DNA from 3 places in the Exiguobacterium sp. QJM3NY_9 genome. Region 1 is predicted to be linked to each of the others. Evidence: riboswitches for the same ligand, from Rfam matches in the RefSeq annotation. Region 1 holds a riboswitch; each other region holds the start of a gene.
What was found. Region 1 has a riboswitch for S-adenosylmethionine ahead of AC0VYQ_RS02390 (2,3-diketo-5-methylthiopentyl-1-phosphate enolase). Riboswitches for the same ligand answer to the same signal wherever they lie in the genome.
Positions count from the first base shown of each region.

Region 2: it holds a riboswitch for S-adenosylmethionine, as region 1 does, so the genes downstream of both, AC0VYQ_RS12015 (methionine ABC transporter ATP-binding protein) here and AC0VYQ_RS02390 (2,3-diketo-5-methylthiopentyl-1-phosphate enolase) in region 1, are expected to answer to the same signal.
Region 3: it holds a riboswitch for S-adenosylmethionine, as region 1 does, so the genes downstream of both, AC0VYQ_RS13020 (methionine ABC transporter ATP-binding protein) here and AC0VYQ_RS02390 (2,3-diketo-5-methylthiopentyl-1-phosphate enolase) in region 1, are expected to answer to the same signal.

Region 1 is NZ_CM149679.1:469,493-472,764, reverse strand. It holds gene mtnK (S-methyl-5-thioribose kinase) at 1-625, opposite strand, end outside; SAM riboswitch class I at 702-804, opposite strand; SAM riboswitch class I at 1,009-1,110, shown strand; gene AC0VYQ_RS02390 (2,3-diketo-5-methylthiopentyl-1-phosphate enolase) at 1,155-2,381, shown strand; gene AC0VYQ_RS02385 (2-hydroxy-3-keto-5-methylthiopentenyl-1-phosphate phosphatase) at 2,378-3,037, shown strand; gene AC0VYQ_RS02380 (methylthioribulose 1-phosphate dehydratase) at 3,034-3,272, shown strand, end outside.
Region 2 is NZ_CM149679.1:2,342,852-2,346,123, reverse strand. It holds gene AC0VYQ_RS12020 (bifunctional cystathionine gamma-lyase/homocysteine desulfhydrase) at 1-978, shown strand, start outside; SAM riboswitch class I at 1,038-1,144, shown strand; gene AC0VYQ_RS12015 (methionine ABC transporter ATP-binding protein) at 1,223-2,245, shown strand; gene AC0VYQ_RS12010 (methionine ABC transporter permease) at 2,242-2,907, shown strand; gene AC0VYQ_RS12005 (MetQ/NlpA family ABC transporter substrate-binding protein) at 2,940-3,272, shown strand, end outside.
Region 3 is NZ_CM149679.1:2,549,229-2,552,500, reverse strand. It holds gene AC0VYQ_RS13030 (MetQ/NlpA family ABC transporter substrate-binding protein) at 1-311, opposite strand, end outside; gene AC0VYQ_RS13025 (methionine ABC transporter permease) at 345-1,010, opposite strand; gene AC0VYQ_RS13020 (methionine ABC transporter ATP-binding protein) at 1,000-2,013, opposite strand; SAM riboswitch class I at 2,097-2,203, opposite strand; gene AC0VYQ_RS13015 (aminotransferase class I/II-fold pyridoxal phosphate-dependent enzyme) at 2,266-3,272, opposite strand, start outside.

The DNA of each region.
Region 1 (3,272 bases):
GCTTCGCCACTTCCCGCTTCAGTTTTTCGTCCTGCCAGAGCTGCTGTACGTCTGTTTCCAAGCCGCTCTCGATGTTGTTTGTTTCCGCGTCGTAAAACGGATCCGTAAAGATTAACTTTTCCGTGATGTCGCATAAATCCGGGTTGTAATAGTCACGTGCGACCTGCTTTTTTCCGACTGGACCGAGCGCAAAATCTGACGTGAAAAATAACGTCCGCGCCAAGTAAGAACCGACATGTTCTGCAAGGAGCGGATACGTTTCGCCGGCGAGCAATCCCGTCCGAACGATTTGCAGGTGCGACAAGTCCTCCATCACTGTGTACGCTTCTTCATGACTGGCATGAAAGACCCGTGGAACGAATGGCGTCGCGTATTTTGCGAATTCCTTCAGTGCCAACTGTTCGATCCAGGCCCGCTCGAGTGACAAGGGCCAGCTTTCCCCGACGACTTTTGCATAAGGTAATGCCTGCTTCAAGATCAAACGTTCTTTCCCTGCCTGAATCCGAAAGACTAAGTTCAAGTTCCCGTCGCCGATTTCTTCTGCCGTCGCTTCTTCCTGTCCGATGAGTCCGAGTTCCCGGACACGTTTAATGGCGTCCTGTTCTGTAAATGCTTGATATGCCATCTTGCTTCCCCCTTCATTTCTACACAAAAAAACGCCGCTTTTCGTCATAGAAAAGAGGCGCGGGGTATCATCCGTCCTCTTATCTCTCAGACGAATGTCTGTTGGATGTAGCACCGTGCCGGATGGTCGGTTGCTGCGGCGTCTTCGGGCCAATTCCCTCTGCCAACTCACGATAAGAGTCATATGTGGTTGTTGTGTTCGATGTTGATTCGAATATTACGCCCGTCTTAAATCATCTGTCAATTCCAAATTTTAGTGAAAAACCATTTAAAAGACCGCCATCTATAGAAGCTGATTTCAAAAAAAATAAATTTTCAAAAAATTATTTGACATCACGTCCATCTCATGTAAAAATTGCAATTAGATTTCACAATTTCATCCAATTCTTATCAAGAGCAGACGGAGGGACGAGCCCTATGATGTCGCAGCAACCGACCAGTTGGCACGGTGCTAATTCTTGCAGCTAACACGCTGACAGATAAGAGTCCACGCGCAATTTTTCATGGTCTCTTGTCATTGACGAGGGACCATTTTTGTATTTTTTAACAAGGGAGAGACGACGATCATGGCGTATATTACCGTAACTTACCAACTCGGCGTGACCAATCAGTTACCAAAACGGGCAGAGCAAATCGCCCTCGGTCTGACGGTCGGCTCATGGACCGATTTGAATCACTTGGAACAACAACAGCTTGAATCCTTTAAAGGACAAGTCGTCCATACGGAAGAACACGACGGAAAAGGGTATGTCACGATCCGTTATCCGGAACACAACGTCTCACGGGACTTTTCGGCGATTTTGACGACCGTCTTCGGCAAGCTGTCACTCGACGGTCAAATCAAACTGACGGATCTTCAGCTTCCCGCTTCGTTCACACCGGATTTCCCCGGTGCTAAATTCGGCATCGAGGGCGTCCGCCAGTTGATCCAAGTCCATGACCGCCCCCTGTTGATGAGCATCTTCAAAGGCGTCATCGGACGGGACATCGTTTTTTTACGGGAACAACTGGAAGCCCAGCTCGCCGGCGGGATTGATCTCGTCAAGGATGACGAAATCTTATACGACAATCCGCTGACACCGGCACTCGACCGGGCGCGGATTGGACGGGAAGTCCTCGATGCACACTATGAACGGACCGGTAAACGGGCCCTTTATGCGATTACGTTGAGTGGTCCGGTCTTCCGCTTGAAAGAGCAGGCGAAACGACTGGTCGAAGCCGGAGCGACAGCCCTCCTGCTCAACACGTTTACATACGGGCTTGATGTCTTGCGGGAACTGGCAGCCGATCCGGAAATCCCGGTCCCGATCTTTAATCATCCGGCGTTGAGCGGTGCCTTGATCGCCAGTCCCGAGTACGGGATTGCCGCCCCGGTCCTGCTCGGAACGTTGCCGCGGATTGCCGGTGCCGACTTGACACTGTTCCCGTCGCCGTACGGGAATGTCGCCCTCGCCAAAGACTTGGCCCGCGGGATTGCCGTCGAAGCGACCCGAATCGGTGAGACCAAAACAATTCTCCCGGTCCCGTCCGCCGGAATCCACCCGGGTCTCGTCGCCCAGCTTGTTCGTGATTTCGGCGTCGATTCTGTCATCAATGCCGGGGGCGGTGTCCACGGTCATCCGCAAGGTGCTGCGGCCGGAGTCACCGCTTTCCGCCAGGCACTGGGCGCAGCACTGGCCGGCGAATCACTGACAAGTGCCGCCCGCCAGCACGAGGAATTACGTGTCGCCCTCGATGCTTGGGGGATCACGAAATGACAATCCGGATTTTATGTGACTTTGACGGAACGGTAACGGAGCACGATAATATCATCGCCTTGATGCAGGAGTTCGCTCCGCCGGAAAAATTTGAACCGTTAAAACAAGGTGTGCTCGACCGGTCGCTCTCGATTCAGTCCGGCGTCGGACAGATGTTTCAGCTGCTTCCGTCCAGTCAAAAACAGGACTACATTGATTTCTTGATGAAACGGGCAGTCATTCGTCCCGGCTTCGACACCTTGCTCGCCTTTGCCAAATCAAACGAGATTGATTTTTCCATCGTCAGCGGCGGGATCGACTTTTTTGTCCAGCCGATTCTTGCGGATGTACTGACGGACGAAGCGATTTATTGCAACGGCAGTGACTTCAGCCAGGAGACGGTTCGAATCGAATGGCCGCATTCCTGCGACGCGGCCTGTACAAATCAATGCGGCTGTTGCAAAACCTCGATCGCCCGGAAGCTGAAGCAGAATGGTGACACGATCATCGCGATCGGCGACTCCGTAACAGATTTTGAACTGGCTAAGCAGGCGGATCACGTTTATGCACGGGATTATCTGATCACGCTATGTGAACAGCACGGCATCCCGTATACACCGTTTGAAAACTTTCATGACATATTGAATCATCTGCAGACAAAGGTGGTGTACACATGACCTTCTTAAAACGATATGAAGAATTACGTGCCGTCAAACAGGAACTTGCAGCACGCGACTGGTTCCCCGGTACAAGCGGCAATCTCGCCATCCGGACAGCCGATCAACCGACTGAATTTCTCGTGACGGCAAGCGGGAAGGACAAACGGCAGGATACACCGGACGACTTCGTCCATGTCGACGCGTCCGGTCAACTGATCGGCGAACAGACGGGTCGTCCCTCTGCCGAAACATT
Region 2 (3,272 bases), 1.2 Mb from region 1:
GAAGGAGGCGTCCGTGGATTCGCGTTCGGATCAGGAATGGCGGCGATTCATGCTGTCTTCAATCTGCTTCAGTCTGGCGACCACATCGTCATGACGGACGACGTCTACGGCGGAACGTTCCGCTTGATGCAACGTGTCCTACCGAAGTTCAACATCGAAGTGACATTCGTCGATACGACGGATCTCAGCGCGACGGAAGCGGCGATTCAGGACAACACGAAGATGCTCTACGTCGAGACACCGACGAACCCGTTATTAAAAGTGACGGACATCGAAGCGATTGCAGCCATCACGCGTCGTCACGACTTGAAGCTCGTCGTCGACAACACGTTCGCGACACCGTACTTGCAACAACCAATCGCGCTTGGGGCAGATATCGTGCTGCATAGTGCAACGAAATACATTGGCGGCCATTCGGACGTCGTCGCAGGGCTTGTCGTCGTCAACGATGATACGCTCGGCGAAGAACTCCACTTCATCCAAAACTCGACGGGTGGAATTCTCGGACCGCAAGACAGCTTCTTGCTTGTCCGTGGATTACGGACGCTCGGTATCCGGATGGAAGCGATTGAAGAGACAGCACATGAACTTGTCAGCTTCCTGCAAGCGCAAGACGTCGTCTCGAACATCTTCTACCCGGGACTTGCATCGCATCCCGGTCATGCGATCCAGCAAAAACAAGCGACTGGTTTCGGCGGGATGATCAGCTTTGATGTCGGTTCAGCTGCAAATGCAGAGAAACTTGTGGAAGCATCACACTTCTTCACGCTTGCTGAAAGCTTAGGGGCGGTCGAAAGTTTGATTTCCGTTCCGGCACGGATGACACATGCATCGATTCCAGCAGAACGTCGGGCGGAACTCGGCATCACGGATGGTCTCGTCCGGATCTCGGTCGGACTTGAAGATGCAGAGGATTTGAAAGAAGATTTAACGCATGCTTTCAGTCTGCTCGAAAAAGTTTCTGAAAAAACTGTTTGACAAGCAAAATAACCCCTGCTAATATTCAAAATATATTAAAAACAACTAAATACCGATAACTCTTATCAAGAGTGGTGGAGGGACTGGCCCGATGAAACCCGGCAACCGCGGAATTTATTTCCGAAGTGGTGCTAATTCCAGCAGACGAACGTCTGCAAGATGAGAGCAAATGGTTTTGTGTACTGAAAGTGCGCGCGTTTGCTCTAAAACGTGCGCACTTTTTTTATGTTTAGGAGGGACAGTAGTGATTCGTTTACAGGATGTAGGAAAGATTTATCGCTCGAAGCGCGGCGAAGTCGAAGCTGTCGCAAACGTCGATCTCACGATTGAGCGCGGCGAAATTTTCGGAATAATTGGTTATTCCGGTGCAGGGAAGTCAACCTTGATTCGCCTGCTGAACATGTTAGAAGCACCGACAAGCGGTTCGATTCAAATTGACGGTGTCGAGATGACGACGTTACGACCGAAAGAATTACGCGGCGTCCGGAAAAATGTCTCGATGGTCTTTCAGCACTTTAACTTGCTCTGGTCACGGACAGTCGAAGAAAATATCATGTTCCCGCTCGAACTCGGCGGATATCCGAGAGCACGCCGGAAAGAACGCGTCGCCGAACTGATTCAACTCGTCGGACTCGACGGCCGCGAAGGTGCCTATCCGTCGCAACTCTCCGGTGGACAAAAACAACGGGTCGGGATTGCCCGCGCACTGGCATCAAACCCGGACGTCCTATTATGTGACGAGGCGACAAGCGCCCTTGATCCGAAAACGACGGACTCGATCTTAGAGTTACTCGTCGATATCAATAAAAAACTGAAACTGACGATCGTCTTGATCACACACGAGATGCACGTCATTCAAAAAATCTGTAATCGGGTCGCCGTCATGGAGGCCGGGAAAATCGTCGAGCAGGGACCTGTTTCAGAAGTCTTCCGGCATCCGAAACAAGCGATGACAAAAGAGTTCGTCAAACAGCTGACATCGTCTACAGAAAACGAGTTGACGTTCGCGAAACTCCGTGAACGCTATCCGACAGGGAAAATCGTCCAGCTGACATTCGTCGGTTCGACAGCAGAAAGTCCGATCCTCGCAGAAGTCATGAAAGATTCGACCTTATTATTTAATATCATTGGCGGGAACGTCGGACAGACGCAAGACGGTGCACTCGGAACGTTGTTCGTCCAACTGATTGGTGCGGCACATGAAACACAAGCGGTCATCGCGAAGCTTCAAGCGAGTGACGTGGAAGTGGAGGTGGATCACCGATGAGTACATTTTTTAACGACCTTGATTGGGAAATGGTCTGGACGGCGACTGGCAGTACCGTCTATATGACAGTTGTTGCCGGAATCGCGACATTTGTTCTCGGACTGGTCATCGGTCTGTTGTTATACGCGACGAATGAAGACTTGTTGTTTAAGAACCGGGCAGTGTATTCCGTGCTCAGCTTTTTAGTCAATGTCTTCCGCTCAATTCCGTTTATCATTTTGTTGATTTTATTAATTCCGATTACACTCATCATCGTCGGGTCGTTCTTAGGGCCGACAGCAGCACTTCCGGCACTGATTCTTGGGGCGGCACCGTTTTACGGGCGGATGGTCGAACTCGCACTCCGTGAAGTCGACAAAGGTGTCATCGAAGCAGCGGAATCGATGGGGGCAACGAAGTTCCAAATCATTTATAAAGTGTTGATTCCGGAAGCACTACCAGCAATCGTCTCCGGTATCACCGTCACGCTCGTCGCGCTCGTCGGTTACACGGCAATGGCCGGAGTAGTCGGAGGAGGAGGACTCGGGGACATGGCATATATCGAAGGTTTCCAGCGTTCTCAAAACGATGTCATCGCCATCGCGACATTGTTGATTCTCGTCATCGTCTTCATCATTCAAATTATTGGTGACCTGCTCGTAAAAGCAATCGATAAACGATAATACTATTTTAGTTAACTTGGGAGGAATTATTCATGAAACTTTGGAAAAAATTCGTCGGTACAGCAGCAGTATCCGTCTTAGCAGTCAGTCTTGCAGCATGCGGGGAAGAGTCGTCAGGAGACGACGCGAAGACACTTGTCATCGGTGCTTCAAACGTTCCCCATGCTGAAATCCTAGAGCACGTTCAAAAAGAGTATGAAGCAAAAGGCTACAAACTCGAAATCAAAAAGTTCCAAGATTATGTGTTGCCGAACAAGGCACTCGCTGAAAAAGAAATCGATGCAAACTATTTCCAACACGTTCCGTACCTTGAGCAACAGGAAAAAGAGAACAAATCTTATAAATTTGAAAATGCAGGCGGCGTC
Region 3 (3,272 bases), 970 kb from region 1:
GTGAGATCGAGATTTTTTTCTTTCGCAAAGGTTTTTAAATAAATCGAGTGCTGGAACAGGTTGGCATCGATATCACCGCTCCCGAGGGCAAGGTTCGGTTGAATGTAATCACTGAATTCGACGATTTCGACGTTGTAGCCTTTCTTTTCGAGTCCCGGTTGAATCGCTTCTTTGACCATATCGCTATACGGACCACTCGTCGCCCCGATTTTGATGGACTTCGTTTCTTCATTTGCACTGCTGTCACCGCATCCGGCTAAGATGCTTGCTCCTAATAATCCTGTTGCTAAAAAGACATAGCGTTTTTTCATCGTACTCTCTCCCTTGCGTTCTCTATTTGTTAGTTATCGTTTATCGGCGACGCGGGCGAACCGGTTGCCGAGTGCTTGAATGACTTGAATGATGACGACGAGCACGACGATCGTCATGATCATGACGACGTTATCGTAGCGGTAATAACCGAACCGGATCGCGAGGTCACCAATTCCGCCACCACCGACGATCCCGGCCATCGCTGAGAATCCGATCAGGCTGATCAATGTCAACGTTAAGCCTTGAATGATTCCGGGCAAGGCTTCCGGCAAGAGGACGCTGATGATGATACGGAGCGGTTTCGCCCCGCACGCTTCTGCTGCTTCAATCAAGCCGGGTGGAATCTCACGGAGTGAGGTTTCGACGAGTCGGGCGAGAAACGGAATCGCGGCGACGCTCAAACTGACCGAGGCGGCGGCAGGACCAATCGTCGTCTTCGTGATGAGTTGCGTCAATGGAATCAAGGCAACGAGTAAGATGATGAATGGTAACGAGCGGACGATATTGATGGCAAAATCTAATGTGCTGCGAATGATGATGTTTTGGAAAAAGAGACCGCGGTCGGTAATGAATAATAAGATCCCGAGCGGAATCCCGATGATGATGGCGAATGTGAGTGAAATACCGACCATGAAGGCCGTCTCTCCGAGCGCTTTCGTTAAGTCAGGGAGCATTGTCGTAAACCGGTCAAGCGACATCTTGAATCACCTCGATTGCATGTAACTGTCCCTCGAGCCAGGTTAAGGCACGATTCACGTGTAGCGTCGGTCCCGTCAAACTGACGATTAAGACGCCAAACGCAACGTCCTGGATGTAGTCGACCTTCCCATGCAGGATGCTGACTGCGATATCGAATTGTTTGATGGCTTCAGATAATGTACTCTCACCTGTTTTTTCACCCGTGAACTGAAGTCGAATGATTTTGCCGGGGGCCGCCCGTAAAATCCGTTCCGGTAACTCGATTTGAAGTGCCGTATCGACGTAATGTTTTGTGACCGGATGCTCGGCTTGACTAAATATAGCGTAAGTCGAAGCGACTTCGACGACTTCACCGTGCGCCATGACGGCAACGCGGTGACAAATTTGTTTGACGACATCGATTTCGTGGGTGATGAGGATGATCGTCAAACCGAGCCGGGCGTTCAAATCTTTAAGTAAATCGAGAATCTGGAGCGTCGTCACCGGATCGAGCGCTGATGTCGCTTCGTCACAGAGTAAGATGTTTGGATTGTTGGCGAGCGCTCGTGCGATGCCGACGCGTTGTTTTTGTCCACCACTGAGTTGGCTCGGATAGTTCGTCTCGAATCCTTCGAGTCCGACGAGTGCCGTTAATTCTTGAATCCGTTTCGGGAACTCACGCCGTTTGACACCGGCAGCCTTTAAGGCGAACGCGATATTGTCGGCAACGGTGCGGGACTGAATCAGTTGAAAGTGTTGAAAGATCATACCGACCCGGAGACGGAGTTTGCGGAGAGACGTTTTGGAGACACGTGATAGATTGGCTCCGTCTACTATGACCGTACCGCTCGTCGGTGTCTCGAGTCCGTTAATCAACCGTAAGAGTGTACTTTTTCCGGCGCCGGATTCACCGATGATGCCGAAAATTTCCCCTTGTTCAATCGTTAAGTTGACATCGTTTAATGCAAAAATCGGTGTGCGGTCACGGGCAAATTGTTTTGTGATGTGTGCGAACTCAATCATAATGTTTCCCTCCCGATACAAAAAAATCGCTTTTTTCCAGTTAGAGAGCAACCAGAAAAAAGCGACGAAGTGTAGAAATTCGTAACTTATCTCTCAGAACAAAAGAAGTTCTGTAGGATGTGGCACCGTTCCATTACTGGTGGTTGCCGGACGTCGTTGGGCCTAATCCCTCGGTCGCTCTCGATAAGTAGCTATGCTGTTGGGATTTACTTTAACGGAAATGATTCCCATCTGTCAAACGTTTTTTCAGAATTATTCGGCAACGGCGGTTTGGAAGAGCTGAAGGGTCCCGATTCGTTTGACAGCCTCGACGAGTCGGTCAACATCGGCAATCAGACTGATCCGGACGTAACCTTCACCGTATGTACCAAAGAAATGACCCGGTGTCACGGCGACGTGCGCTTCGTCGAGCAGGTGATCGGTGAAGCTTTGTGACGTGAAGCCGGACGGAACAGGGAGCCAGACGAAGAACGAACCGCCGGGCACCGGTCCTGCCCAGCCGATTTCGTTTAATGCACCGAACAACGCATCGCGTCGCGTCTCATACAAGGCGCTCAGTTCACGGACACATGTCTGGTCGCTTGAAAGTGCGACCGTCGCTGCATGCTGGATTGGTGTGAAGGCACTGACGTAAAGGTGTTCCTGGTATGTTTCGATGCTCGCGATGACGGACGGATTACCGATTGCAAAGGCAATCCGGAAGCCGGACATGTTGAACCGTTTAGAGAGTGAAAACAACTCAATCCCGACATGCTTAGCGCCTTCCGTCTGGAGGAAACTCCGCGTCGGACCATCGAAACTGATCCCGCCGTACGCTAAGTCATGGACGACGCAAATGTCATGTGCATCAGCGAACGCGACCGTTTGTTCAAAAGCCGCTGCCGTCGCTGTCGCACCGGTCGGATTACTCGGATAGTTGAGGAACAACATCCGGGCTCGTTCGACGTCAAGCGAATCGAGGAGATCATAGTCAGGCAAAAAGCTATTCTCGGCGAGAAGCGGAAGCGTGATTGGATACGCACCGGCAAGTGCTGCGCCCGATAAGTAATCCGGGTAACCTGGATCCGGGACGATGACCCCTTCACCGGGATTGACGATCGTCTGCGGAAGGGCGACGATGCCGGCCTTGCTTCCGAGTAAAATCGCGACTTCTGTCGCCGGATCAACCGACACGCCAAATTCTGATTCATAAAAATTAGCGACGGCCTGTTTTAAGAAATCATGTCCGCGAAACGGGGGGTACTGGAGATTACTTGCAT